3 regions of the Aerococcus sp. NPDC058936 genome follow, and region 1 is predicted to be linked to each of the others. Evidence: riboswitches for the same ligand, from Rfam matches in the RefSeq annotation. Region 1 holds a riboswitch; each other region holds the start of a gene.
The links. A riboswitch is a leader RNA that binds a small molecule or an ion and turns the genes downstream of it on or off. The one in region 1 is predicted to bind lysine.
Positions count from the first base shown of each region.

Region 1 (10,481 bases):
CGTAACCTCTTTATCGGCTTACAAACGGCAGCGGGTGTTTGTTTGATGATGTCATCCTTTATCGTTGAAGGTGTGCGTTTTGACTTTAGGTCAGTACTATTCGCCTATACCATGGTGTATTTGGATAAGGAAATTGCCCGTCCGACAATGGTATTTGTTGCGATTTGTCGATTTTTCTTTGGCGACTTAACCTTGTCCGGATTATACTTCTTGATGGTCTTAGCCTATATTGTGCTGAGTTTAGGTGTCTTTGACCGTATTAAAGTCAAACATTCAGAGTTCTTCCAACTGTGGTTGTTAGCGATGATGGGTATTGTTATTACTGTGCCAATATCCTTTATTCGATTAGAAGATCCCTACCACGTATTTTCAGCTTACTTATTGCTGGCTTTTTTGTCATCAGTATTTATATACATTTCTTACCAGTTCACCAACGATCTAAATAAACTTTACCAATCCTCAGTGCACGACAGCCTAACGACCCTCTATAACGCCCGGAAATTAGAAGAAGACCTTGGGAAAATTTCAGAAAATAATCATTCCTATTCGCTATTAATTCTTGATATTGATAATTTCAAAAAGTTGAATGATACCTATGGTCATCTTGTGGGCGATAAGGCACTTCAAGAAATAGGTATCGTCTTGAATGATTTAAAAGCTGATTTATTCGATTATTACCGGTACGGTGGGGAAGAATTCGTGAGCTTAGTCTTTGACTGTACTGGACAAAAAACGCTGGATTTAGCTGAAACTATCCATTAAAGAATTGCTGAAATGCCACTATTTAGTGAAGAAGGCGAGCCTTTAAGGGTTACAGTGTCAATTGGTGTGGCCCTTAGAAAACCGCAAGAAGACATGAAAATTACCTTGTTGCGGGCTGACCAAGCTTTATATCAAGCGAAACACCATGGGAAAAACCAAACGGTGAGCGCTATAGGCGAGTTGAATTTCGATTAATTGATTATTTTCAACTGAATCTTTCATAATTTTTTAGCATTCAACGATGATTCTCAGCCCAAAGATTGATACAATAAGATTTATATAGGAGTATACTGGACTGGTCTTATTGAACTGTTTAGTAAAAAAGGAATTGAAAGAGGAGAATAAATGAATAATAAGAAAGATGTCGTCTTTTCGGCAGATTGGTTTATCCGTGTTCTGAAGGGTGCAGCTGTTGGGATAGGAGGCATTCTACCAGGTCTTTCAGGTGGTGTCCTAGCTGTCATTTTCGGCTTGTACGATCAAATTATTAACTTTTTAGCGAATATTACTGAAAACTTCTGGAAACATGTCCGTTACTTTATTCCGGTTGGGATTGGTTTCTTATTAGGAATCTTGGTATTTTCAATTTTCGTTGAAAAGGCCTTTGGACTTTACGCAGCTATTTTTATTACCTTATTTATCGGTTTCGTAGTGGGGACTTTACCATCACTATTTAAGTCTGCAGGAAAAGAAGGGCGCAGTACATCTGACTTAACCTTGCTAGCTGTGACTGCAGTCATCATCTTCTTGATCATGTACTTTGGAGGTCAAGGGATTACACAAGTACAACCATCATTTATCGCTTGGGTATTATCAGGTGCTTTGATTGGTTTAGGGGTTATTGTACCAGGGATGAGCCCATCAAACTTCTTAATCTACTTTGGTTTGTATGACAAAATGGCCGCTGGTATTGCAGCCCTTGATTTTTCAGTCATTATTCCATTAGGATTAGGTGGCTTACTGTGTGTCATTGGTTTAGCTAAGGTTGCTGAATGGGCCTTTAAACATTACTATTCTAAAATGTACCACTTTATTTTAGGGACTGTAATTGGTTCATCGATTGCTTTATTCCCAACACAAGTATTCCCTGGATTCTCAGCTGAAGGTTTAGCAAATTCTGGTTTATCATTCATGAGCACTTTGATTTGGAGTGTGATTGCCTTTGTATTAGGAACAATCTTCTCATTATGGTTCTCAAAAATTGAAGAAAAATATTCAAATGACTAAATCGTTTAAAAACAGGCACTTCCTTTTGTGGGGAGTGCCTGTTTCGTTTTGCAGATAATCATTTATTTTGTATAATTAACATATATGAAAACTAATTGATAGGGAAGGGAGCGATTTGAATGAATAAACGGCAAGCAGTATTTGAACAGCAGATAAATAAGGTGTCGGCCTTATACCTAGATTATCAGAACAACCCATTTTCCGGTGAACTAGTCCATGATTTGCGGGTTTCGATTCGAGAATTACGTAGTCTACTCAACTTTATAAAAAAACGGTTGGATAAAGACCATTATAACAAGTTAAACCAGCAATTGGGTGCAGCAGCACGCGTATTTGGGCCCCTTCGTGAATTGGATGTGCTCTATGATTATTGCGAAAATTATGCAGTAGGTCATCCTGAAACCAGTGAGGCTTATTATCAGCTGTTTAACACCTTCGTGAAAGACCGTCGGATAGAAATGAACCGGACTTTTAATAAGGGCAATAGCGCTACCATTCAGCAAGCTATTGAAGATGCGAAAGAAATCCTTGAACTTTCCTTATTTGAAGATAAGAAAGATTGGAAAAAGTATACCCTTAAGCGACTGAAGAAGATTGATAAAAAATTGCGGTATGCCTATAAGACAGTGGATATTTCTGACTACGAGGCAGTCCATGAAATTAGAAAGAGTGCAAAGAAGGTGCGGTATGCGGCCACTTACTTCGACGAGACGGTTTCTAAAGACTTAAACCAATACAGAAAACACGCCAAGGCCATTCAATCTGAATTCGGTGAAATTACAGATGCGCATGTCAATTATGAGTTACTGACAGAATACGCAGATAAAGTGACAGATGAAAATGTGCGTGACTTATTAATTCAAATTCGCGATGATATCGAATTCGGGGAATAAATTTAAGAATAAAAGCATACACAAAAAGCAGCTGGCTGTTCCAACTGCTTTTTATCATCTTTTGCTATTTGAAAGTAGGTAGCACCTTGCACGCTCATTTAAAACCGGACGCGAGCGAGGCCCAGCTTACACAGTCGCGTTCAAAATGTCATACTTCGCCGATACTTCATAAATCCTCCAATATCTTTTAGATATTGTTGAGCTTTTGTTCCAGTGCGACTAGTCTTAGATAAATTCTCTGATCCTATTTAAAATCTTTCGTTTGCGTATCTTGTCAAGAAGGCTTTCGTTCTTTCTTGTTTCGGTGTATCGATGACTTCTTTGGCTGGACCTTGTTCGACAATGACCCCTTTGTCCATGAAGACGATATTAGTTGATACGTCACGAGCGAAGGCCATTTCGTGGGTTACAACGATCATAGTTAGTCCTTCTTTGGCTAATTGAGTCATTGTTTCTAATACTTCCCCAACCATTTCTGGGTCAAGGGCTGATGTAGGCTCATCGAATAGTAAGACTTCTGGGTCCATTGAAAGGGCACGGGCAATCGCGACACGCTGTTGTTGTCCACCAGATAGTTGGTCAGGACGGGCGTCACGGTAAGGTGCCATACCGACTTTTTCAAGGTTCTTAAGCGCAACAGCTTCAGCTTCTGCTTGGCTACGACCTAAGATTTTACGTTGGCCAACTGTACAGTTTTCAAGTGCTGTAAAGTTTTTAAATAGGTTGAATGATTGGAATACCATACCAACTTGGGTACGGAATTTATTGATGTTCATTTTCTTGCCGTTTAAAATTGATTGACCGTGGTATAAAATGTCGCCGCCAGTTGGTTCTTCAAGTAGGTTTAAGCAACGTAGTAAGGTAGATTTACCTGATCCAGATGAACCAATAATAGAGGTTACTTGCCCTGGGCGCACTTGGAAGTCGATATCACGTAGGACCAAGTTTTCCCCAAAACGTTTTTCTAAATGTTGTACATTTAAGATTAATTGATCTTGGTTTTGCATGTCTTTTTCCTCCTATTGTTCTCTTTGTCCGTTGACTACTGTATTCGTGCTAGATTCATATACATGGTAAGTCTTTTTGCCCGCCATACGATTTTCGATGAAATTCAAGACACGAGTTGTTGTAAAAGTTAAGACGAAGTAGATGATTGCTGTAATTAGGAAAGTTTGGAAGGTTAGGTAAGTTGAACCTGCAGCTGATTTCGTTACAAAGAATAACTCAGTTACTGCGATAACATTCAATACAGACGTATCTTTAATATTGATCACAAATTCGTTACCTAAAGCTGGTAAGATTGACCGAATAGCTTGTGGCAAAACGATTGTCGTCATTGTTTGGTAGTGGTTCATACCGATGGCACGAGCGGCCTCAGTTTGGCCTTTATCCACTGAGGTAATCCCACCACGGATCACTTCAGCTAGGTAAGCACCAGTATTAATCGATACAATTAGTAAGGCTGCAAACATAGTAGACATTTGGAAATTAAAGAATAGTCTTGAACCATAGAAAATCATCATAGCTTGTACCATCATTGGGGTACCACGGAAGATTTCAATGTAGGCAGCAATCACAAAGTCGAATAATTTATAGAAGAAGTAGGCAACCGGTTTTTGATCGCGACGGACGATTAATGAACGGTAGATGGCAATCATTAAACCAATGACAAATCCAATAATTGTTGAGCTTAATGCGATAAACATAGTGTTACCAGCACCAACTAGGAATTGGGAACCGTAAGTATCCCAGATGCCCGCAACTTCAGACCAGAACCCAGCACTTTCACCGCGCTCGTTTAAGTTCACCATATCTTCCATTAACTGGTCACGGTCAGCGGTTGGAATAGTTGCTAAAGCTTGGTTCATAATGTTGGTTAATGTAGAATCTTTTCTGGTTGCAACAGCAATATCAGAAGTGACTTCACCTAAGTCAAAGCCTTGACCCTCAGCGAACTCCACGTATGTTAAGTCAGGGTTGGCAGCTACAGCAGCCATGGCACCTGGTTTTTCAGATACATAGGCGTCAACTGAACCAGCAGTTAAAGCAGTGATCATCGTTGGGAATGAATCTAGGGCAGTGGCTTGGTTTACGTCAGGGATTTGCGGAATTAAATCATAATGGAATGTGTTTAATTGACCAGTAACAGTTGTGCCAGCGAAATCTTCTAGCGATGTGGCATCTGCGTATTCACCGTCAGCCATTGTCACTAGAACGATATCTGAAGAATAGTAAGAATCTGAGAAGTCCATTTGTTGTAGACGTTCTGGTGTTGGTGACATACCGGCGATAATCACGTCAATCATGCCAGATTCAAGTGCAGGTGGTAGACCGTCCCACTCTAACTTAACAATTTCGAGTTCTAAACCTAGTGAATCAGCTAGACGTTTAGCGATTTGCACGTCATAACCGTTTGCAAATTCACCGTCAGAATTTGAAATACGGACCGCTCCGTCTGCGTCAGATGTTTGCGACCAGTTGAAGGGTGCATAGTTGGCTTCCATCCCGACGCGTAGGACGCCTTCTGTGTCTAAACCTTCAGCTAATGCTTTTTGGTCCACCTCAATTGTTGTGCCAATCTCACTCGCTTCAACAAAAGCGGATGTTGGGCCAACGATGGCAAATACGATGGTCAAAATAGCAATCAAAGCTTTTTGCCAAGTGTTTCTTATTTGATGATTTTTCATAATAATACCTCCCGAAAATAATAAAAAGCCTCTACAGCAATAAATTGCAATAGAGGCTTCCCTTTGTACGCAGTAAGACTATGACTAGTCTTTCAGTCGTCACTCGTAGGATAGCGCATCACTTGGTGAAGTGACAGTCATAAACATTTTTTGTTTATGCCCAATACTTTAACTTGGGGTTAAAATATTTCGGCGAATATTCCTTTCCATACTTTCAACGCTCCCGCTCGGGTATGTACTGATAAGCTCCGCACCTCTATCTCAATATATCGTATCTCATCATACACGAACAACAGTGACTTGTCATGAAAATCTGATTAAATCTTTCATATCAGCCTAAAATCATTGCGATTTTTCTAACTTTTTGGGTCATTGGAAGCAGATAATGGCTAGGTCTAGCCATTATACGGGATAAATGGTAAAATATCTAAGATTATGAAAGATAGGTGAAACAAAAGCCGTTAAGACGGACCTTTCTATTGCATCTATAAACATTTAACGCACATTATAAAAAGTTGGAGTGACAAATATGTCGAATGAAGAAAAAAACAGAGTAATAGCGAAATTGGGCTATCACAAATTCACCATCAAGAGTCATAAAACAAGTGAACATATTCAACAAGTGAGCCGTGATATCAACCAATTACTAGCTGATATCAGTAAAAAGAATCCTAATATGTCAATGGAAGAGATGGCTTTATTAGTAGCGTTAAACATCCAATCTGATAATGTGGATTTACAAGCACAAATGGCTGTAAAATCTAAAGAAAATGCCGATTTAATGGTCCGTGTAAAATCAATGGAGCAAACCATGGGCACGTTGGTGAAAGAAATCGCTGAAATAGAAAAAGAAAAGATGCGTGAAGCACAAGAAAAAACTCAACCACAAACACCATCAAAAGCCAAGACGACCCAGGGACATGCTAAAGCGTCAGCTAAAAGACCAGCGCAAACAAAAGCAAGTGGAAAACAAACACTAACACAGGCTGACTTAGATAAAGAAATTCCTGAAATTAGCCAACCAAGTTTGAAGTCTAGTGTGAACACAGCCTCAAAACAATTGGGTCGTTTGCGTCAAACACCAAGATCATAGGCTATTGATAGAAAATATGGGTACCAACGGGAGGAAAGCATGACAAGTTTTTTGATTTTATTATTTTTTATACTTAGTATAGGCGTTGGTGTCTATCGAGGGGCTATACTGCAAGGCATTCATTCACTAGGTCTGTTGGTCGCGTATTTGTTTGCTGTTTTGTTCTATCAAAACCTAATTGACCTTGTGTCTTTATGGGTACCTTATGTAGGTTTAGATATTGAAAATACCTTTGCCTATTATCCTGTGGCTTTATTACAAAATATGGATGTCATTTACTTTAGACTAGTTTCCATGTTAGCCATCATCTTGCTTGTTTGGATTGTTACTAAATTTATTGCTTTTGGCTTAAGAGACTTGAAATTTAAAGAAATGGATATTCAATGGAATGGTATTTTGGGTGGCCTATTTGGTTTCTTCTCAGCTTGGTTCTGGTCATTCTTTATTTTAATGTTTATGTCAGTATTAACCTTTGAAGGTGTGCAAACAACCCTAGCCAATTCATCAGTCTCCGACTTTATTATCTTGAATACCCCAATCTTATCTGGCCAGGTATTTAACATCCTATTACAAGGATTAGGCAACTTACCATTTTAACAACTTGAAAATATATGCCTTTGCGTACTGCGCACCGTGGCAATTGATATGGCTGTGATAATTGATCACGGCCTATTTCCTACTTAAGACGACTTTTATATTCGTTCCTGATAACAATCGAAGGAGGACACATTTTGAACCCTAAAATATTTCAAACCTTAGAATTTGAGAAAATACAACAACAAGTAGCAAAAGAAACCCGAACTGAAATAGGAAAAATCCAAGCATTAAATTTAAAACCCAGTGCAGAAGCAGAAGAAATTGAGCAAGCCTTACAAAGTGTTGACGATGTCAAACGCTTGTTTGAATTAGACAAACGAATCCCAGTCAGTCAATTAATCAATGTAAAACCATTCTTAAAACGATTGGATATTGGTGCTGACTTAAATGGGAAAGAATTAGCTGCAGTAGGCCGAGTCTTACGTGCATCTGGCGAGGTTTCTACCTTCTTTAGTAAACTAAAAGAAGCGCAAGTTGAATTAATGCAATTATATTCAATAGCGGATGACTTTATTGATATGCGGGACTTGATGCGTAAAATGCAAAATGCCATTGCAGATGATGGGTCAGTCTATGACAATGCCTCGTCAACTTTACATGGCTTAAGACAAGGAATCAAACGTGAAGAAGCGGGTATCCGTGTCAAACTAGACCAAATCATCCGTTCTAATAAAGCCTCCTATTTAAGTGAGGCCATCATTACTATCCGTAACAACCGCTTTGTTATTCCGGTTAAACAAGAATATCGCAATGCCTTTGGTGGGGTAGTTCATGACCAATCGTCATCAGGACAAACACTCTATATTGAACCGCAAACAGTTTTAGATGCGAATAACCACTTACGGTCCCTGCAAGTCCAAGAAGACGAGGAAATTAAACGTATTTTTCAAGAGCTATCTGCAGAATTAGCCCCTTACACTAGTGAAATTGCTGAAAACAATCAACGTCTTGGAGATTTGGACTTGATTCAAGCTAAATTCTTCTTTGCCCGTGAAATTGGGGCCAACCGACCTATATTAGCAAATGAATCTGAACGTATTGACTTGAAAGAAGCTAGACATCCCTTATTAGATCGCAAATCAGTAGTCGCAAATGACATTCATTTTAGTCATGAATACAATATGATTGTTATTACAGGGCCAAATACTGGTGGTAAAACCATTACCTTGAAAACAGTCGGTCTACTGCAATTAATGGCACAATCAGGCTTGTATATCACAGCCAAGGCAGATTCACGAGTAGAAATCTTCAATGAGATTTTTGCGGATATTGGTGACGAACAGTCCATTGAACAAAGTTTATCAACATTCTCGGGCCATATGACCAATATTATCCGTATAGTGGAAGCTGCAGATGACCATTCACTTGTCTTGATCGATGAGTTGGGATCAGGTACCGACCCTCAAGAAGGGGCAGCCATCGCCATCGCGGTATTGAACCGTTTTGCCTTCCTAAATGCAAAAGTAATGGCCACTACCCATTATCCTGAACTGAAAACTTACGCCTACGAACATCCTGGGGCCATCAATGCTTCGATGGAATTTAATGAAATTACCTTGGAACCGACTTATCAATTGCTGATTGGGGTGCCGGGGCGCTCTAACGCCTTTGATATCTCCCAACGACTAGGTTTACCAGTTGAAATGGTGGATGAGGCGCGTTCTTATATCCAAGAAGACAGCCAAAATCTGAACGAAATGTTGCTTGATCTTGAAACCCAACGCCATGAATACGAAGACTTAACAGCCGAAGCAGCCAAAGACTTAGCTGATGCTGAAAATCTTTTAAATGATTTGAAAAAGGCACAAGCCAGACTAGAAGCTGACAAACAAACTTACATGAACCGGGCCCGTAAAGAAGCCAATCAATTGGTAGAAGACACCAAGGCACAAGCCGATGACATTCTGGCGGAGATTCGGGAGTGGCAAATCAACCATCCAACCATTGGTAACATCAAGGAACACGAGATGATTGACCGTCAAAGTGCCTTATCTAACTTAACGCAAGAAGAAGAACAGCTGAAGAAAAACAAAGTCCTTCAAAAAGCCAAGAAAAATAAAGAGCGAAAAGCCGGCTTTGAAGCGGGCGATGAAGTGAATGTGCTAAGCTACGGGCAACGTGGTACCTTGGTTGAGAAACGCGACAAGGACTGGGTAGTTCAGATGGGGATGCTGAAGATGGAAGTGGCTGAAAAAGACTTAACTTTAGTTGATGAGAAACCGAAGAAAGAAAAAAATCATCGGGCTGGCCTTAAAGCAAGTAAGGCTAAATCAGTCAATACTAGCCTAGATTTACGTGGTGAACGGTACGAGGAAGCCATGATTCGACTGAGCAACTTTATCGATTCAGCCTTATTAGCTGGACATGGTCAGGTAACCATTATTCATGGTCACGGGACGGGCGCCTTAAGACAGGGTGTTCAAAAGGCCTTGAAGAACCATCCACGGGTTGAATCCTTTGAATTTGCACCTTATAACATGGGTGGTAATGGGGCGACAATCGCTAAATTTAAAGGCTAAATTGCTAAAAAGCAGATAAATGTTCAAATTGGTCAGACAATGCTATAATGATGAAGAATAAAAATGAGAGGGGTAATACAAATGGTTAAAGCTATTACAGATGCAGAATTTAAAAATGAAACTGAAGAAGGCGTTGTATTAATCGACTTCTGGGCAACTTGGTGTGGTCCTTGTCGTATGCAATCACCAATCGTTGAAACTTTAGATGATGAAATGGGTGACCAAGTTAAATTCACTAAAATGGATGTAGATGATAATCCAGAAACTGCACGTGAATTTGGTATCATGTCCATCCCAACATTAATGATCAAAAAAGATGGTCAAGTTGTGGAACAATTAATTGGTTACACACCTAAAGACAACTTAGAACAAGTATTAAACAAATACTTATAATCTAAAATAAAGAAAGCGGTCGGGAAATTCCCCGACCGTTTTTTTTTATTGGCTTAAATCTATTTGTTACAGGGCAAACATGACCCATCAGTCCTATTTGACGATGAGCCCTTTTTTCAAATTTACTCGACCAATTTACGGCCTTCGTTGCCTTTTTCGATATTTTCTAAGATGTCGTGGTTGAAGAAACCATCTTCATATTGTTTACGCCAGTCCATAAAGCCTTCGTCTAACCCGCGAATAAGGACTTCTGCGGTACCAATATTGGTTGCTAGTGGAATGTTATACACATCACATAAACGAATTAGGG
Region 1 is NZ_JBHYKZ010000001.1:222,618-233,098, forward strand. It holds partial or broken gene ACFW0C_RS01050 (GGDEF domain-containing protein) at 214-957, shown strand; gene ACFW0C_RS01055 (DUF368 domain-containing protein) at 1,108-1,989, shown strand; gene ACFW0C_RS01060 (CHAD domain-containing protein) at 2,109-2,882, shown strand; gene ACFW0C_RS01065 (amino acid ABC transporter ATP-binding protein) at 3,131-3,889, opposite strand; gene ACFW0C_RS01070 (ABC transporter permease subunit) at 3,902-5,569, opposite strand; lysine riboswitch at 5,673-5,836, opposite strand; gene ACFW0C_RS01075 (cell division protein ZapA) at 6,099-6,662, shown strand; gene ACFW0C_RS01080 (CvpA family protein) at 6,702-7,259, shown strand; gene ACFW0C_RS01085 (endonuclease MutS2) at 7,394-9,778, shown strand; gene trxA (thioredoxin) at 9,860-10,171, shown strand; gene mgsA (methylglyoxal synthase) at 10,294-10,481, opposite strand, start outside.

Region 2 (10,481 bases), on a different contig from region 1:
GCAACCGCCTCCTTCTTTTTACGATTTTCATGATGGTGTTATTTTATCATAGTTTTTTCATTTTTCTTTATTTATCACATTGTTTGGGCAAATAAAAAGATCGAGAAAAAATCTCGACCCCTTGTTAATATAAAAAATATCGAACACAGACATGTTTTTTTGAGTCCCTAACCTGTTTTCAGCTTCATGAAACAACTTAAGCCCAATGTCAAAAAAATATCTTATTTTACAATCAACCTACATATTCTTGTGGTCCTTTGAAAGCACGACTTCTTCAAGGCTAAAGCCGATGCTTTTCTAGCATACCTTCGCGATGATGGAGGATGAATCTGACGCATATCTGTCTTAACGCCCTGGTTCGCATCCTAGTTCAAAGGCTATGATAGGAAAAACGAAGACCAACCGATTGAACTATACTATGCCGGTGTTTTCAAAGCGCCATCTTTTGCTGTGGCCTTGCTAGAACGTCGGTTTGATAGGTATTTTGAAAATTTAGACAAGGTATAACATACCAACCAATATAGGAAGGTCATGATCACAAACATTGGTATCACATATGCTGTATTTTGGTTGTAGATAATCTTCGCATTATGCGTCAATTCCGGTAAGGAAATGATTGTCGCAAGCGATGTATCTTTAATCAAGGCAATCAATTGCGACACAATCGAAGGTGCCATTGACCGCACAGCTTGCGGTAATAAAATATATACCAAGGTTTGAACACGGGTTAAACCGGTTGAAATCCCTGCTTCTGCCTGCCCTTTTGGAATAGCATTCAATCCACCACGAATAATTTCTGAAATCATGGCTGATTCAAATATGGTCAAGGCCCCTACTGCTGCCCAGAAAATATTTAAGCGAATCCCTAATTGTGGCAAAGCAAAATAAGTAAAGAAGATAATCAATAGTAAAGGTAAGTTACGAATAATATCGACAACAAGCCCTAAAGCTTTAGATAAAATTGGAATCCCCATATAACGAACAACTCCAAAGATACCACCTAAAATTAACGAGAAGATGATAGCGTAAAACGTTACTTGAAGCGTAACCCATAGACCATCAAGTAAAAACTGGATATTCATCCATTGAAATGCACCTGCAAAATCCATCTATTACCGCTCCTTTCTAACGTACGTCCTGTTGTGCTAATCGTTTTTCAATATATGAAACTAATAAAGTTAAAGGTACTGTAATGACCAAGTATATACATGCGATCATTGTGTAAGTCCCTAGAGTATTAAAGGTTTCACTGGCAATTAAATCACCGTAATACATTAAATCTAACCCAGCTACCATAGCTAGAATAGAAGAGTTTTTCACTAAGTTGATAAATTGGTTACCTAATGGTGGAATCACAATTTTCACAGCTTGTGGTAAAACCACGTACTGCATCGTTTGTACATAAGTCATCCCTTGTGAAATACCTGCTTCTCTTTGACCTTTAGGTACAGCTTCAATCCCTGAACGCACAACGTCCGCGATAAAGGCTGATGTATAAAGTGTTAAACCGATAATCCCTGATTGGAATCCGGTAATATCCATCCCGTATAAAGGAATAACTACATAGAAAAACATCACAATAATCAATAAAGGAATATTACGGAAAAATTCTACAAAGATATCTCCAATTTTAGCTAAAACCTTGTTTTCTAAGGTCTGGATAATTCCCACTAAACCACCAAGAATTAAGGAAGCAATCAGAGCGATCACTGATGCAATCAAGGTATTGATAAATCCTTCAATAATTAAATCAGAATAATTTGTTAATAATTCAAACATGTGCTCAACCTCCCTACTCTGCAATTGATGACTCAGTATCGTCACCAAACCATTTTGCATATATTTCTTGATACGTACCATCAGCTACCATGTCATCAATGGCTTGGTTTACTTCATTTAAGAAGTCATCTTGGCCCTTGTTGATGGCAATACCATATGGTTCTTTTGTAAAGGTTGATCCAGCAATTTTGTAACCTGGATTTTGTTCCATGATTCCTAATAAAATAGCATTATCCGTGGTCATCGCGTCCCCTTGACCTGATTTTAAGGCCGTGAAAGCTTCAGCGTAGTTTTCTAACTCTAAGATATTCGCATCCGGCGCTGCTTCTTTAATTCGTTGGGCTGATGTAGACCCTTTTACCGCCAAAATGGTATGTTCACTTGTCAAGCTCTCAACACCTTCGATATCAGAATCTTCAGGTACCATCAAGGCTTGCCCGGCATCAAAGTACACTTGACTAAAGTCAACTTGTTTTAACCGATCTTCTGTGATGGTCATGGTTGCAATCAAAGCATCTACGTTCCCGTTTTTCAGTAAAGGAATACGGGTTTTAGAGGTTACCTCAACAAATTCAGCTTCGGCATTTTCCCCACCGACACGCTTAGTAATCTCTTTCGCCATATCGATATCAAAACCTTCGATACGATTTTCCTCAATATTATATTTCCCAAATAAGTTGGTATCGACTTTTACCCCCCAAGTGATGACCGGGTAGGCTTCGCTGTCGATTCGCTCAGCAATATCCTGTTGGCTAGCAGCAGTGCTTGTACAAGCCGTAGCCAAGAAAGCAAAAGCCACTAGCGCGACAATTCGCCATAGTTTTTTCATAGTATTTCCCTCTTTTCTTAAGCGTGACTTGGTGATTAGACTAAGATCTTGCTTAGGAATTGAATGGCCCGTTCATCATGAGGATCTTCGAAGAACTCTTTTGATGGACGGTCTTCTAAAATTTCTCCGTCTGCCATAAAGATGGTTCTATTCGATACTTCTTTGGCAAAGCCCATCTCATGCGTTACAACAACCATAGTCATGTTGTCCTCAAAAGCGATACGTTTCATTTGGTCCAATACTTCCCCAACCATTTCTGGGTCAAGGGCTGAAGTTGGCTCGTCAAATAGCATCATTTTTGGACGCATAGCTAGGCCACGAGCGATGGCCACACGTTGTTTTTGCCCACCAGATAATTGACCTGGGTAAGCATCACGTTTATCCCACATGTTTACACGTTGTAATAAACGCTCTGCTCTATCTTGGGCGTCTTTATCGGTTTTCTTCAAGACTTTTAAAGGTGCTAATGTCACGTTTTCTAACACCGTCATGTGAGGATATAATTCGAAATGTTGGAACACCATACCGCAGTCGCGACGAATTTGACGGATGTCAGTGTTGCGGTCTGTAATATCTTTACCGTCAACAATCAAATGGCCTGAGTCTACCTTCTCTAAAGCATTTATCGTCCGAATCAACGTTGATTTACCAGAACCAGAAGGTCCAATCAAGGTCACAACTTCACCCTCATTTATCTTCAGATTAATGTCTTTCAACGCGTGGAATTTACCATAATATTTTTCAACATGATCAAATGTAATCATCATAGCACCTCTTCTTATTTGATTTTTCCTTTTGAATACAATTGCAATAAACTTGAATGTAAACAGGATTCTTGCATAAAGATAAAATAATTCTAATCATTTCTTAAGCAAGTGTCAACTTATTTGATAGATTTCTTAACATGTTTGGGCACCAATGTTATTTTATATTTCATATTTGAATCATTTGAGCACTTTTTTACTTGATATGACGCCATGTCGAGATTTTGAATTGTCATTCTTTTTATATAAGTACTATAATAAGACTAAAACTATCTGAAACACCCATTCAATCAATTAAATGGAGGTTATAGCGTTGAATCAACCAAAAAACGGCTCTCAAAATATCTCTTCTCAGTTTAGAAGCGATATGGTGATGGTGCCAGAAGTTATTAATGAAGCATCCGGTATTCGCGTTTTTGGACGAACTTTAAAATCATTTGTCTTTACAACTGACGTCGCCACAATCCTATACTGTAATGCGGATGCCGTCTTAGCTGTCTACCCATTCTCCCCGCATCCTGCGATCATTTCAGCAGTGACATCAGTAGCCAGTCAACCTGTATTTGCCGGTGTTGGTGGCGGTACAACTCAGGGTAAGCGTAGCGTAGATATTGCCCTTTTTGCCGAAGCGACAGGGGTCCAAGGGGTGGTGGTGAATGCGCCGATGACCGCAGAAAATATTCTAGATATTGAGCACACAGTCGACTCCCCAATTGTAGCGACAGTTGTCTCTGCCTATAACGATATCGAAGCCCGAATTTCTGCCGGTGCGGATATCCTTAACGTTTCAGGGGGCAAAGAAACAGCCGCTATCGTTGAACGGATTCGCCGGGATTTCCCAGATGTGCCGATTATCGCAACTGGTGGTAATAATGAAGACACCATTCGTAAGGTAATTGAAGCAGGCGCTAACGCCGTTTCCTGGACACCGCCGACTACTGGTGAAATATTTAAAGAAAAAATGGTCAAATACCGTAAAGACCGCCGCGAGGACTTCCTTGAAACCCATGATGGTATGACCTTACATGAATTTGAGGAATATATTGAGGAACATCCAGAAGCTGAAGAGAAATATAATGAAGATTCTTCTGACGGCTATCTGTAAGAAGAGATGGAGGATATATGGATCAAGAACATAGCAACAGACTAACAACCATTCAACAACAAGTTAAAAACCACAACTTAGATGCCCTAATCATTAGCGACAAGGCATCCATCGACTACTACACTGGTGTCATTTTTGACCCCATGGAACGTTTTTGGTTATTGATTATACAGCCGGACAAAGGTCCACAAATTATCGCTAACAAACTATTTGTATTCGACGAATTAGCTGATGTTGACGTCACTTGGGTGGATGATAACTACACAATCGCTGAAGCCTTTGCAAATCTAGCGGATTTCCCAGCAACCGACGCCCCACTACGAATCGGCGTGGATAAATTGTGGCGGGCTGACCAACTATTAGCCATCGCCAAAACATACAACCAGGCCACTTTTGAAGTAGGTTCTGACTTAGTGGATGCACAAAGAGCCATTAAAACCGATGAGGAACAAGAAAAAATGCGTAAAGCTTCAGATATTAACGACCGTGCCATGGCTCGTTTAATCGAAGAAGTCTTACCACTTGGTTTAGACGAATTGGCTGCAGTAGATCAATTAGCCCGTATTTACGATGAAGAAGGCGCAGATGCCGGCTTTTCATTCGAACCCATTATCGCCTACGGTTCAAACGGTGCTGACCCACACCATGAATCTGACCATACCTTGCCGAAACTGGGTGATTCGATTGTCATTGATATCGGCTGTAAACATGAAGAATACTGTTCCGACATGACCCGTACCGTTTATTACGGTGAGCCTAGTGCTGAAGCCAAAAGGGTTTATGACATCGTGCTTGAAGCCAATTTACGTGGTATTAACGCTGTCAAGGTTGGCGAAACTTTGGCGAATGTGGACGCTGCAGCGCGTGATTACATTACAGCCCAAGGATATGGTGATCAATTTACCCACCGACTAGGCCATTTCATCGGACGCGAAGTTCATGAGAAAGGCGATGTGTCAAAAGCTAATACAGATACCATTAAAGATGGCAATATCTTCTCAATCGAACCCGGTGTTTACCTGACTGGTAATACAGCCGTTCGTATTGAAGATTTAGTAATCGCGCATGATGGTGGCACTGAAAACTTGAACCACTTCACCAAAGATATGCTTATTATTCAACCAAAATAAAACATTGCACACTAAAAACACGACAGTCGTCGTGTTTTTTAGATTAATATTCATCTACCCTATGTAGTAATTTAGATTTATTTCATATTACAGGATCCTAACCACTTTTCATCTAAATACTAGTCTACTTATATACACGACGTGCCAGGTAAATGAAGAAACTCCTCCTAACGCTTCTTCCTATGACTTGCTGATTTGGTGTATCTGCCATTTCAATCGCTTCTCTTTTAAGAAACAACCAAAATAATACTGGTTACACAGTCCACCAATACCCTATTTTTCATTTTATGATGCCAAATATTTAAATGATAAGCTTCAAAAAGCGCCCATCACGACAAGTGAAGGGCGCTTTTTACTATTATTCTAGTGTTTTATTTCTAAACGACTTCTGTCGCACCTTTTCTACTTAAAGATCATTTGGAAGAATTCGAAAACGCGCGGTCCGAGCAAGACTACTGCTAGGATGGCGAGGGCTAGAATAATCCATACCAGTACTTTGCGGGAGTGATTGCTTGAACCAGACCAAAAGTATTGTTTTTGTTTTTGTCTTTCGAAGAAGATTTCATTGGTGTCTAAGTCTTGGAAGGTTTCTTTTGGCACAGGTGTTTCCGCAAACGTTTCGACGTTAAATTCAGCAGTATCCTGTGTGAGTGTTGTCTCAGGTACTGAGGATTTAATGTCATCTGAAAAAGGATTTCCATACTTTTTTTGGTTATTCTTCTTCTCGCGTTCAAGCGCTTTTTTCGCTTGGCGATATGTTTGCCGCTTCACCTGATGCACCACCTTTATTATTTAGTTCATTTTATCCAGTATTCCTAGTATAATCTATTTACAAGAAATTTCAAATTGTAGAGAAGGGAAATTTTTCAACTTTCCCTCTTAATTAAAGGAGCTTATTTCAGTGAAACAAAGTTTTCATATTGGTATGCGGACCCTAAAGACTTCATTGAGTGTCTTTATTATTGTTCTTATTTCAGCATTTATCCCTATTGACCCGCAAATTGCTGCCCTTTCAGCGGTATTTTCACAAAGGGCTAACGTCACTTCGTCGCTTTCTTTTGGTTTGCGTAGAACCTTAGCCATTGTTTGTGGGGCTTTTGCCTCATTAGTTTATATTTTTTTACATAAGTTATTGCCTGACCATTATTTGATTACTGCACTTTTAGGCGGTTTAGGTATTTTAATTACGATTCAAACTAACCTTCTCGTTAAGAATCCACAAGGGGTTATTGGTGGTAGCGCCACTTTCCTTGTCATTGTCTTCAATATTCCAGAGCACAACCAATATGTCTATGCCCTACTTCGGGTGTTAGATACCTTCTTGGGAGCCATTGTCGCTGTTGGTATCGAGTACATTTTTCCAAGAGACCGAGTTGTTCCTTGGATCCTTACTTACAATAGTTATGTACCGAAGTTTCTACAAATCTCTACCTCTGATAAAATTTAAATGACCACTAAGGTGAGCTTAGGATTGGACTAACTTAGCTTTTCCTTAAGTTAGAGACCCTTCTTTCGAGTTTTTACCCACAAGTGGTATAATAAATGAGAAGTGGAATGCGCGGTATTAACGTCATTTACTATCTATTTCAATCAATCCATGTGATTAAAGAGAGGTTTAAACTATGACCATTGGTTATCATCGCCCTAGTAAGGCCATCGTGTCTCTAGATGCGATTATTCATAATTATTTCGCTATTAAAAAGCATATCGGTAATAAAGCTGTCATGGCAGTTGTTAAGGCTGACGGCTATGGTTTAGGTGCCGTCAAAATAGCCGACGCCCTCCAATCTCGCGGTGCCGACGGTTTTGCGGTCGCGGTTGCGGATGAAGCATTAGAATTAAGAGACGCTGGGATTATTGCCCCTATCATGATTTTAGGCTTGACTGATCCAGACGACGCTTGGCTTTTAGCCAATTTAGAAATTGGTGTGACAGTGTCTAGCTTAGACTATTTAAAATATGCCAAGAAACACGATAAAGACTTTTCTCGCCTTCATCAATTGAATGTCCACCTTAAAGTGGATTCTGGGATGGGACGGATTGGCGTGCGGTCTGCTAAAGAAGCACAGAAAATCATTGATTACATTGCCAAACATCCGAAGAAATTTAAGTTGGCTTCAGTCTTTACCCACTATGCTACAGCTGATTCCTTCACTGACCATGGTAAGGATAAGGTTCAAGCCCAATCTGACTTTTTTGAAAGTTTGCTTGGGAAATTGGACTACTCAGCATTAGGGTACACTCCCCTTTTCCATCAATCAAACTCTGCCTTAAGCCTTTGGTACCCGGAAAAAACTTTGGATGTTGCGCGACTTGGCCTGGGCTTATACGGTTCCATTCCAAGTATGGAAGATGTGGCGTCGCCGGTTGATTTCAAGCAAGCATTAACCTTGGAGACGGAAATTATCTACGTCAAACAAATGCATGCGGGCGATACGATTTCCTACGGGGCTGATTATGTGGCTGGTTCGGATGAATGGGTGGCTACCCTACCGATTGGCTACGCGGACGGCTGGCAAAGAAATTATTTGGGATTGGATGCCATTGTTGACGGCGAGCGGTGTCCGAGCGTGGGCCGGATCTGTATGGACCAGATGATTATTCGCCTACCCCATGAGATGCCTGTGGGCGCTAAAGTGACCTTAATTGGGACAAATGGCGGCCAAACTGTTGATGTGGTGGACGTTGCTAGTCATGCTGGAACGATTGCCCATGAAGTATTGACGAATTTAAGTCAACGATTGCCCAGAGCTTATACGTCTAATAAGAAAAAGAAAATGAAATAACGATTGCGAAATCTAATAGTTTTTTCATTTAGCCCTTGCCTTTAATTGGTAGTCATGTTAGTTTTAAACTAACGATTATACGAATAGAAAGTATAGATATAGAGGATGCGCAACCAATCAGTAGCCGATGGTGAAAGGTGGTTGTGCCGAAATGCAGATTTTCTGTGTTGGGGGTAATACCTAAGAGGGTTATCCCTGTCAAACCTTAATACCCATTAAGGTGCGGAGCGCTTGTCTTATGCTAGGGATTAAAAACTGTTAGGATTATTGAATGCTATCAGTATTTTTTGACACGTTTTCCTAGGTAGACATAGAGTGATGCTCTTGTCTGCCTTTTTTTATACTCAAGCTATCTGATCGTTTTTTCATAAAAACAATTACAAATTGCACACAATATAGGAGGATTCTCATGACAATTTTTAAAGGTTCTGCGGTAGCCATCGTTACCCCTTATGATAATTCATTAGAACAAAATATCAATTACGATGTGTTTGCGGAGTTGATTGAATTTCAAATTGAAAATGGTACAGATGCCATTGTCGTTGCAGGAACAACTGGTGAAGCTTCAACACAAACTGACGAAGAACAAGTTGAATTAGTAAAATTCTGCGTGGAAAAAGTCAATGGCCGGGTACCCGTGATAGCCGGTGCTGGTTCTAATGATACTGCCCACGGAATCCAATTAACGAAAGACTGTGTAGCCGCAGGTGCAGATGCTATTCTATCTGTAACGCCTTATTATTTAAAAACGAGCCAAGCTGGTTTATTGGCGCATTATAGCGCCATTGCAGATGCTGTGAAAACAACGCCGATTATCTTATATGATGTACCAGGTCGTACAGGAATGTCTATTGCCCCTAAAACATTGTCGGAACTTAAAAACATCGATAACATTGTTGCCATTAAAGATGCAACTGGTGATTTAGCCAATGCAGTAGATGCGCGCTACCACGTCGGTCCTGATTTTGATGTGTACTCTGGTAACGACGATACAGTTATTCCATTAATGAGTTTGGGTGGCCATGGGGTGATTTCTGTTTTGGCTAATATTGCACCAAAACAAGTACACGAAATGACGCATTATGCCTTAAATGGTGACTTTAAAAAAGCGGCTGAAATTCAAACAGCTTTTAAACCATTAATCGACATTTTATTCAGTGAGCCAAATCCAATTCCAATCAAAAAAGCCATGTCCATGCTTGGTTTCGATACAGGTTCAGTGCGTCTACCACTGGTCCCTGCCCAAGAAGAAACAGTGGCTGCACTAGAAGCTGAAATGAAACGATTGAATTTGATATAGTCTTTTCAATTCTAAAGTAAATTGTGGTATATTAAAGGGTGTGTAACTTATCAGTGCACGCCCTTTCTTTTATTGCTACTGATAAGTGATAGATTGAATATTTAAAATAGGAGCTTTGATTTATGCCAACTGGAACACCACCATTTCGAATCAAACTGAAAAAAGTTGATCAGCAAATGGTTGACATTTATAATCGTTCTTCTTTTCATCGAAACGAACTCTTGATTCCTCTTAGACCCTTCTCTATTGAGTTAGCCGACAAAAAAATTGACGTCTCAGTGCGCCAAATTGTTGTCTTACCTGAACCGATTATGAGACGGTTAATCTTACCGGAAAAAGATTGTAGTCCTCAAGTTGATGACCATAAACCAACAGAAGAAAAAATATACGCCTATATTTTATCCCTAGGCGAACCTTACATAGATGCCATTGCCAATGATTTTGTGGAAACACCTGAAATTAAACACATTTTTGATGAACCACATGTCTTCAGCTTCTCTTTCGTCACTTGGCAACATCTACTACAAACTTTGATTCAATTACAGTTGGAATTGAAACGGCCTGAAGACAACATTCAAAAGAAAATGGTCTTTAGTATAGTATCGACCATATTCCTTGAATTGTATCGACTTTGTTCTGCTTCAAACCAAAACCGGTTAGAGATGTCTGAAAGAGAGATTTTAGCCTACGAAATTAAACATTTTATTGTTGATTCCTACCGAAAAGACTTAACCCTTCAAGACATTGCAGACAAGTTCGACATTTCAACGTCAACTGTCAACCGAGTA
Region 2 is NZ_JBHYKZ010000007.1:41,296-51,776, reverse strand. It holds gene ACFW0C_RS06765 (amino acid ABC transporter permease) at 417-1,109, opposite strand; gene ACFW0C_RS06760 (amino acid ABC transporter permease) at 1,126-1,779, opposite strand; gene ACFW0C_RS06755 (glutamate ABC transporter substrate-binding protein) at 1,793-2,608, opposite strand; gene ACFW0C_RS06750 (amino acid ABC transporter ATP-binding protein) at 2,644-3,372, opposite strand; gene ACFW0C_RS06745 (hydrolase) at 3,686-4,477, shown strand; gene ACFW0C_RS06740 (M24 family metallopeptidase) at 4,495-5,607, shown strand; gene ACFW0C_RS06735 (hypothetical protein) at 6,010-6,378, opposite strand; gene ACFW0C_RS06730 (aromatic acid exporter family protein) at 6,509-7,054, shown strand; gene alr (alanine racemase) at 7,230-8,393, shown strand; lysine riboswitch at 8,485-8,633, shown strand; gene dapA (4-hydroxy-tetrahydrodipicolinate synthase) at 8,803-9,693, shown strand; gene ACFW0C_RS06715 (helix-turn-helix domain-containing protein) at 9,816-10,481, shown strand, end outside.
Region 2: linked by a shared signal. The riboswitch ahead of dapA (4-hydroxy-tetrahydrodipicolinate synthase) and the one ahead of ACFW0C_RS01070 (ABC transporter permease subunit) in region 1 are both predicted to bind lysine.

Region 3 (10,481 bases), on a different contig from region 1:
TACTAACAAGGAGATGATGACATGGCAAAACTAATTGATGCCTTTGTTACACAGGTTATTGAAAATAGTGATTATACAATAGACGATCATTTTTATTTACGCAATCGAATCTTAGCATTAACTGGTGAAGCAGGTGCCAATCAAGAAACAGCTAGAACCACCCTTATTTCCTTACGTGATGCCTTAGTAGATGTTGCTGTTGACAACGGAAAAGTAGGGGATTTAACAGAAGAGCGAGATACTTTAGGCGCTGCATTAATGGATTTTATCACGCCAGCCCCTAGTGTTTTAAATCAACACTTTTGGGATACCTATCAAATTTCTCCAGAAGAGGCCATCCAGGAATTTTATGCGCTGAGTCAACGTAATGACTATATTAAAGTAGGGGCCATTGCTAAGAACATTGCGTATACAAGTCAAACGGCCTACGGACCAGTAGAAATTACCATTAACCTATCAAAACCTGAAAAAGATCCCAAGGCAATCGCTGCCGCCAAAAAAGCGCAATCTTCTAGTTATCCTCTTTGCCAGCTATGCATGGAAAATGAAGGATATCAAGGCAGAATCAACCATCCGGCGCGCGCTAACCACAGAATTATTCGTCTTCAATTAGGCGATGAGAAGTGGGGGTTCCAATATTCACCATATGCCTATTTCAATGAGCATAGTATTGTATTAAACACACAGCATGTCCCCATGGTCATTTCAAAACAAACATTTGAACAATTATTAGACATTGTAGCTATTTTTCCTGGATATTTTGCTGGTTCTAATGCCGATTTGCCGATTGTAGGAGGTTCAATTCTAACGCATAATCATTATCAAACGGGACGTCATGATTTCCCTATGGCTAAGGCACCCTTTGAAAGTCAATTCACGTTTGAAGGTTACCCAAACATCCAAGCTGGGATTGTCAAATGGCCCATGTCTGTGATACGTCTACAAGGAAAAGAGCGCGGAGATTTGGTGACCTTGGCCGATAAAATCCGACTGGCTTGGCAAACATATGAAGATCCAAATCTAGATGTAATTGCATATACAGGGGACGAAGCTCATCATACAATTACACCTATCGCCCGCAAAAATGGGGACAAATTCGAACTAGATTTGGTTTTACGTGATAATCATACTTCATCACAATATCCAGATGGCGTTTATCATCCACATCAAGATGTGCAACATATTAAACAGGAAAATATCGGTTTAATTGAAGTAATGGGCTTAGCTATATTACCACCACGCTTAAAAGATGAAATCTCGGCGGTTGCTGACTATCTATTAGATAAAGAAAATAATATTGCAGCTTACCATTTAACATGGGCACAAGAATTAAAGCAAAATTATCACCATACGTTTACTCCAGATACAGTGCATACTATTTTAAAAGATGAAATTGCAAATGTTTTTGTACGCGTCTTAGAAGATGCTGGCGTGTATAAAGATACACCAGCAGGAAAAGATGGCTTTAATCGATTTATTCAATCGGTAGGTATCGTTTCTTAAATTTTTCATGCCCCCGTTTCTTGCTATTTGGAGACGGGGGTTTTCTTTTTCTCTAATGAAAATCAAATGCTATAATGGCATTAATGAAATTTAGAGGAGAGAACGTCTGATGCAAAAAGAAGTAATAAAGCTATATAATGATCGTGATGATGTGACCTTAACTAGCTACGTGATTGATCCAATCCGCACAAGTAATGTGAATATTGAACGACCGGCCGTGATTATCTGTCCCGGTGGTTCATATATGTACTGTTCAGATAGAGAAGCTGAACCAGTGGCATTGGCATTTAATGCTATGGGCTTTCACGCATTTGTCTTGCGATATTCGGTCTATGGGCAAGGGAAAACAACTGCAGAAATCATTGCAGAAGGGCAATTTCCAGTTAAACCTGATGTTATTTTCCCCCATGCGCTACAAGAAACTGCTAAGGCATTTGAAATTTTGCATCAATATGCGACTGAGTGGCGCATTGATACTGATAAGATTGGCCTAGCAGGATTTTCTGCTGGTGGTCACAATACCGGGATGTACAGTAATGTATGGCATGAAGATGTGATTCAAAATGCAACAAATTTGAAGGGCAAAGCCTTGAAACCAGCATTTAATATTTCTGCCTACGCCCTAACTGATATTGCCTATTATTATCACCAAAACATTGCCAATCCTGACCCAAATATCAAGGCCTATGCAACAGCTATATCTTTAGCTTGCTTTGGAAAACCACTACCTAGTGAAGCAGAAATTGAACGTTATTCTGTCCCAGCTACTGTGAATGAACATACTGCACCAACTTTTATTTGGGCGACACGTGAAGATGATGTTGTTAATGTACGTGATTCCTTATCACTAGCCTTAGCATTAGAAGAAAATCAAATTCCGTTTGAAATGCATATTTTCCAAGAAGGACCACACGGCCTTTCAGTGGCTAACGAGCTTTCTGCCACCATGCCCAATCAAGTGAATAAAACTGCCGCGCAATGGCTACCGCTAGCTGAAAATTGGTTGAAAGAAATCATCTTAAAAGGCGTTTATTCCTGAGCGCTTAGGATGATACTATGGGTTTAGGATAATAAAAAGAGGTAAATATGAAGTATAAAAACTTATTATTTGATGTAGATGATACCTTATTAGATTTTCAAGATGCGCAAAAGGTTGCATTGAAATTTTTATTTGAGTCTATGGATATTCCTTATAATGAGGAAACTGAGAAAATGTATAATACCATGAATCAAAGTCGCTGGCGCCAATTCGAACAAGGGATTTTAACCTCAGAACAAGTTGTAAATGGTAGATTTGGTATTTTCTTCAATCAACTAGGAATTGAAGTGGATAGTGTTGAAATGGAAAGAAATTATCGGCAGTATCTAAAAGAAGGTATAAAACCTGTTGAAAATAGTTTGGAACTAGTGAATTCACTTTCTAAACAGGCAAATTTATTTATCGTTACCAATGGAATTGCTGAGACGCAATCTTATCGTTTACAAAAATCTGGTTTGATGCCGTACTTTAAAGATGTGTTCATATCTGAGGAACTGAATGCTCAAAAGCCTAGTATAAATTTCTTTAATACAGTATTCTCAAGAATCCCATATTTTAATAAAGAAGAAACAGCCATTATTGGAGATTCGCTTACGTCAGATATTCAAGGAGGTATTAATGCTGGAATCGACACCATTTGGTATAACCCAAAAAGGAAAGAAGTAAAAGATCCAGTAATGCCAACCTATGATATTGCGCACTTAAATGAAATATATGATTTATAGTTTTTGGCTTAGTTTAACGAATTTTTGTCATGAATGTACAATAGCATATAACATCGATTGTAAAATTTCTTGACATTGTACCTTTTATTTCATAAGATTAGTCTTAAATGAATAAATGCGGAATAGAAAGAGGCCGCTAATCACATCAGTATCCATTTGGAGAAAGGGTTGTTAGCCGAAATAGCACGATTGCTGTTGGGGGTGTATTTAATAAATGCATCACTGCCAAAAAGGAATGCCCAATTCCTTCCAGGAGCGCTTTCTACTTTGCGGGCAAAAGTGATTTCTGTATTCAACCGATACCAAGTCGAGCTTTTGCTTGCCTTGGTATTTTTTTATTGAATTTTATTAAAGGAGCTTTTTTATGAAGTCAAAACTTTTTCCAAAAAAGTTACACATGCCGAATGCATTAGTGCTTTTATTTTCAATCATGGTCATCATGATGATCTTAACTTGGGTTATACCAGCAGGGGAGTTCGAACGAACGCTGGTCGATGATCGTACTGTTTTAGTCCCAGATTCTTTCCACTTTATTGAATCTAGCCCACAAAATCCTTTCCAGTTGATTCTGGCCTTGCCGCAAGCTTTTATTGAGGTAGGATCTATCGTATTTTTCCTCTTTATCACTGGTGGATCATTCAAATTAATTAACGAAACAGGCATTCTTGAAGCTCTAATGGGTCGTTTAGTCCGTGCCTTAAAAGGACGCGAGGAAGTTTTTATTCCTATTCTTGTTTTTGTGACTGGTTTAGGTGGCGCCACTCTAGGTTTATCAGAGGAAATTATCCTCTTCATCCCAATCGGTATCGCACTAGCTAGAGCTTTAGGATATGATGCCATGACAGGGATTGCCGTTTTAATTCTTGGGGCTGCAGTCGGCTTTAACGCTGGGTTTATGAACCCGTTCTCAGTAGGTGTTGCCCAAGCCTTAGCTGAATTACCGCTATTCTCAGGTGTTGGTTTACGGATCGCCTTATTCATTGTTCTTTGGACTGTAACGACAATTTTTATTATGCGTTATGCGAAGAAAGTCAAAGCTGATCCAACCAAGAGCGCAGTAGCAGATTTAGAAGCCGCTGATAAAGCTGCAGATGATTACAAGGACTTAAGCGAACAAGAATTACCAGCCTTTTCAGCACGCCACAAGTGGATTTCTGTGGCTTTACTAGCCGGTTTTGCCATGATGGTATACGGTGTATTCCAGATTGGTTGGTTTATTGACGAACTAGGTGCAATGTTCTTTACCATGGCAGTTGTTTCAGCCTTAATCGGGGGTCTTTCAACTGGTAAAATAGCCGACACCTTCGTTTCTGGTGCTGCTGAGATGATGTTCTCAGTACTTGCCATTGTTTTCGCCCGCGGTATTTTAGTAGTCATGGAAAATGGAATGATCTTAGATACAATTATTTACAATCTTGTACAAGTGGTAAACATTTTCCCAACTATCTTAGGATCAGTTGGTATGTACGTGATTCAAATATTGATTAACTTCTTTATCCCATCTGGTTCAGGTCAAGCTGCGGCGACTATGCCAATCATGTTACCAATCGCTGACTCACTAGATATCACAAGGCAAACAGCTGTACTTGCTTTTCAATTAGGGTCAGGTTTCATGGATGCTATTATTCCAACATCCGGTGTCCTAATGGCTGAATTGTCACTAGCTAAAATTCCATACAACAAGTGGTTTAAATGGTTCATGCCGTTACTTGCCGTATACATCTTAATCGGATTGGCTTTCTTAATCTTTGCCCATTTTGTAAGCTATGGCCCATTCTAGAAAGGAAGAGTAAATTTTATGACTGTAAAAGAAATATTACATCAAGAAGTTAGCGCCCTAGAAACTGACTTAAGAGAATTGAGCGATTATATTTTTGCCAATCCAGAACTAGGCCATCAAGAATTTAAATCGTCAAAGGCTCATATTGCATTGCTTGAGAAACATGGTTTCACTGTTGAAGCACCATATGCTGGCTTTGATACAGCCTTTAGAGCGACTTTTGATTCAGGTCAACCTGGCCCAACAATTGCTTACTTGTCTGAGTACGACGCCTTACCTTCAATCGGACATGGTTGTGGCCACAATATGCTTGGGACTGTAGACACTGGTGCAGGTATCGCCTTATCTAAGGTGATCAACCAGACTGGGGGCCGAGTGATTGTCTTAGGAACGCCTGCTGAAGAAACAACTGGAACTAAGGTAGATATGACTAATTTAGGCGTATTTGACGACGTAGATGTGGCTATGTGTACCCATCCTTCAGATGAAAATACTATGTCTGGGACTTCAATGGCTATCCACCCAATTGCTTTTGAATTTTTCGGTAAACCAGCTCATGCTGCGGAAGCGCCAGAAGAGGGGATTAACGCCCTAGATGCTATGTTAAACCTATTTAACAATATCAATAGCTTACGCCAAGAAATGCGGTCATCTGCCCGTGTGCATGGGATTATCACCCATGGTGGAGACGCAGCCAATGTGATCCCTGAATACACACGCGCGGAGTTCTATGTCCGCGCCTTGGATACGCCATATATGGAAGTTTTATCGGAAAAAATCATCAACTGTGCTAAGGCCGCAGCACTTGCCAGTGGTTGTACCATGAAGCACACAGACTTTGAAAATATTTACAAGGATATGATTACGAATGAGACATTGTCTGCTGTCTACAACGAAAATGCAGGCGACTTAGGCATTGAAATGGTCCCAGAAAAATTAGGGGAAAATGGATCAATTGACATGGGGGATGTTAGCCATGTTGTTCCTTCAATCCATTCCTACTATTCAATCACAGACGGTAAACGTGTTATCGGACATACACCTGAATTTAGAGACTGCACCCAAACACCGTTTGCTTATGACATGATGATGCGAGTTGTTGAAACGCTGGCGCGTACAGGTGTTGATGTTATCAGCAAACCAGAGTTACTGACCGATATTCAAACAGAATTCGCTAATCGTTAAAGATTTAATCTTAAAATAATCAAAAAACGCCTGAGGAAACTCGGGCGTTTTTAAATGCAAATAATAGTATTTGCTTTATTTATATGTGCTGATTATTTACTTTCTTGTTTAGCCATCCAACGTTCTTGATGACCACGTGATATGCGCATGATTTCAGTATATAAATCAGCTAATTCTTCTTTAAGTTCAGGGTTTTCTAAGTAACCTTGAACTTTTTCAATGACTAGGGCTTCTCGACCAGCATCAAAAATGTCTTTATTATTGGCTAGCTTGACCTCAGCTACGCGTTCAACTATTTTCGTTCTTTCTTCAAATAATTTCACGATTTCTCGGTCAAGGCGGTCAATTTCAGTACGTTCTTTTTCTAACATGTTTTTCTCCTTTAACGGCTAATTTTAATTTAGATTTGTAATTTTATATCGGGGGCGGATGACGACCAAATCAGCATACTGGCTAGCTTGGCTGGACAATCTCCTTTACCCAAGACACTTGTTTTTCATGATATTGATTTAAGCATCAATACTTCATCCTATCCATTATAAATAAGGACCAAATCAAAAGCAATTGCAAATAAGGATTGCCTACACCATCTGGATTTATTGACGAACTGGCAAAATATCGTTATAATTTTTGAGTTGAAAAATGTGCATTAAACAAAATAACTAATATGAAGGGTGGATAGATATGTCAACAGAATCTATCTCTGAAACAAGAGAACATGTGAATCAAAGAACATTAGGTGATATTCGTGACCGTAAGCCCGTTTTTTGGGAGAATGATAACCATGTACCTTTCAAGAACTTAAAAGGGCAACTGGATGTGTCAGTCCTAGAGATTAAAGATGCAGAGGCACGATTAAAACGATTTGCACCATTTATCAAAGCAGTCTTCGAAGATACGGTGGCTTTAGATGGTCTGATTGAATCGCCAATCTCTGACATTGACAAATTCAAGACTGTGTTAGAAACCACTTATGATTTTTCATTTCCTGGCCAAATGTTCCTAAAACGGGATGACTTATTACCGATTGCCGGTACTATTAAGGCTCGAGGGGCTATTTATGAAGTCTTGCATCATGCTGAAGCATTAGCCTTTGAAGAGAAATTATTATCAGGTTATGACGATGACTATTCGAAATTCGCGACTAAGGCATTCCAAGATTTCTTTAAACAGTACACTGTAGTTGTTGGGACTACAGGTAACTTGGGGATTTCTTCAGGTGTGATGTCTGCCAAAATCGGTTTCAATGTCCAAGTCCATATGTCGCATGAAGCCAAGCAATGGAAGAAAGACTACTTAAGAAGCCACGGTGTCCAAGTGATTGAACATAAGACCAACTTCACAGAAGCCGTAGACCAAGGGCGTCAATCAGCTCAATCAGATCCCTATGCTTACTTTATTGATGACGAACATTCAATTCAATTGTTCTTAGGTTATACAACTGCAGCGTCAAGACTAGAAAAACAGTTAGCTGATCAAGGAATCGTTGTCGATGAAGACCATCCACTTATGGTTTATCTACCATGTGGTGTGGGTGGTAGTCCAGGTGGTATTACTTATGGTTTGAAACAAATTTACGGGGATCATGTTCACTGCTTCTTTGCTCAACCAACTCATGTACCATCTATGTTACTAGGGTTAATCTCTAAGAAATTTGCAGATATTTCAGTCTATGACTTTGGGATTGATGGCTTAACCGTTATGGACGGTCTAGCAGTACCTAGAACCTCTCAAATCGTGGCTAAATTAATGTCAAGTATCTTTGATGGTGGTTATACATTGACTGACAAAGAGTCAAATCGTCTGTTAACAACACTGAAAGATGTAGAAGATATTTTTGTAGAGCCAGCAGCCACAGCAGGATTAGTTGGTCCACAAAGACTCTTCACTACTGAAGCGGGGCAAAACTATCTGCGTCACAAGAACTTAACAGATAAAGTAGCTAACATGACCCATATTGCATGGGCAACTGGTGGGTCAATGGTACCAGCAGATGAGCAAGTGTTATTCTACGAAAATGGTAAAGCCAATCAATAATGTGAAACGATAAATCGAAATCACTATAGAAGAAAAGGGTAATTGAGTGTCACTGAATCTCTACCCGAAAACTGAACACTCAAAAAAAGAGTGTTGTAAGTTTTCGGGTTATTTTTATGCAAAATTTTCGGTATACTCTATTTGAGTTATACAGAAGGGAGTGGGCAGATTGAGTAAAAAGATATATAGCCAAGCTGAGATTCAAGCTTTAAGAAACAATCCTAATGTGAAAAGTGTGACAGAGAAAAGTATTACCTATTCATCAGAATTCAAAATAAAGGCCATTAAACAAAGCAAACAAGGCATGATATCCACTCAGATATTTGAACTTGCTGGACTTCCTTCTCATTTAATCGGAAAAGGAAAATCCGATCAATCACTATCACGTTGGAAAAGATTATATAAAGATCACGGAGAAGATGTATTGTTACAAGAGACTCGTGGTTCAAAAAATAATGGTCCCTATGGACCAAGAGAACAATTATCGTTACAAGAGGCACTAGACAAAGCAAATGCCCGTATAGCCTATCTAGAGGGGAATCTCGAACTAGTAAAAAAATTAGAACAGCACGAGAGGAGCGTGAAAAACGACAAAAGAAACGACTTAAGTAAACAAGAACGCTTTAGATTAATTAACCAAATTATTCGTGAGAATCAACTTGCTGGAATGGTGAATCATTTATGCGACCTTGCAGGGGTAAGTAAAAGCGGCTACTATTACTGGCTAAATAGTAGCGATAAACGTGCTGAGCGTGATCAAAATGATTGGGAAGATTTCCAATTGTTATATAGAATTTTTCTGGATAAGAAGAAGTGTGGGATTGATGAAATAAAAATGGCGTTAGAAACTGAATACGATGTAGTAATGAATCATAAAAAAATCAGAAGAATTTTGCGCAAGAATAACATCATATCATCAATACGGGCAGCGAATCCATACCGTAAAATGATGAAGGCAACCCAAGAAAATGCTACCAAGAAAAACCTTGTCAATCGTCAGTTTGATCAAGGTATCCCGTACAAAGTATTTCTCACAGATATCACTTATCTTCCTTATGGAAGTGGACAATGGGCCTATCTTTCAGCGGTTAAGGATGGTGCTACCGGCGAGATTGTTGCACATCACTTCTCAACTAGCTTAAAAATGAATTTAGTTTATGAAACGCTAGATAAATTAAATAATGTGATTAAGGATATGCCAGTAATGGAAAGGTATATCCACTCAGATCAAGGGGTTCATTATACCTACCCTATTTTCCAGGAAAAAGTTGAGAATATGGGGCTAATACAGTCTATGTCGAGGCGCGGTAACTGTTGGGACAATGCACCTATGGAATCATTCTTTGGTCATATGAAGGACGTTGTATTATCTGAAAGAACAGAAACACTACAAGATCTTTGGTATGCAGTTGAAGATTATATTGAATTTTACAACAATCGTCGCTATCAGAAAAAATTAAAAAAGATGACCCCGACAGCTTATCGGGATCATCTTTTGTGGGTAGCGTAACTCTCTTTTTTTATTTGTTCAGTTTAACGATAGGGTTTCACACAGCTCACTTACTCTTTTTTTATTTTGCCCAATTTTTAGCAACAATTGCCACTGTAGTTATGACTTTAAGTGCCTTATTAATAGCATCATTTGTAAGTTCAATTACGAAAAAATTTGGCACAAAAAAGCTGGATCATTCGCACTAATCGGTGCAGGCTTCATCTATGTCATTGTTCTCGTATTAAGAATTCAAAATGCATCTTGGTACGTTTTGCAAAAAGCATCGAACCTTTCCAACTAAAGTGAAGGTTCGATGCTTATAGACGTTTATGAAGTTAAATTTAACTCAATATTTCTCAACAAAAGACTTCAATCTGATGGTTATGCCGTTCTTTAATCTTGCCTTCATCAGCTAATTGATGCAGGGATCGGCTAAGTGTTTCAGATGACATGCCTAAAAATCCTGCTAAAAACCGCTTCGTTTCCTCGTGATAGAAGATTCGGTGGCCATTCACCAACTCGGCTTCCTTACAAATGAAATTGAATAACCGGTCTTTTGCGGTACAAGTAGATAATAACATGGATTGCTCTTCTGAAGCGTGTAGCCGCTGAGACAAGGCTTCAATCATCTTAAGGGATAATTGCGGGTAGTCCATCAGCAGTTGTTTAAATTGTTGATTTTCAATCAGGTAAATTTCACTTTTTACCATAGCTACGGCA
Region 3 is NZ_JBHYKZ010000008.1:46,345-56,825, forward strand. It holds partial or broken gene ACFW0C_RS07340 (galactokinase) at 1-17, shown strand, start outside; gene galT (UDP-glucose--hexose-1-phosphate uridylyltransferase) at 22-1,503, shown strand; gene ACFW0C_RS07350 (alpha/beta hydrolase) at 1,613-2,542, shown strand; gene ACFW0C_RS07355 (YjjG family noncanonical pyrimidine nucleotidase) at 2,590-3,267, shown strand; lysine riboswitch at 3,387-3,536, shown strand; gene ACFW0C_RS07360 (YfcC family protein) at 3,632-5,047, shown strand; gene ACFW0C_RS07365 (M20 family metallopeptidase) at 5,066-6,232, shown strand; gene ACFW0C_RS07370 (chorismate mutase) at 6,325-6,603, opposite strand; gene ACFW0C_RS07375 (D-serine ammonia-lyase) at 6,917-8,269, shown strand; gene ACFW0C_RS07380 (IS3 family transposase) at 8,439-9,779, shown strand; gene ACFW0C_RS07385 (Crp/Fnr family transcriptional regulator) at 10,118-10,481, opposite strand, start outside.
Region 3: linked by a shared signal. The riboswitch ahead of ACFW0C_RS07360 (YfcC family protein) and the one ahead of ACFW0C_RS01070 (ABC transporter permease subunit) in region 1 are both predicted to bind lysine.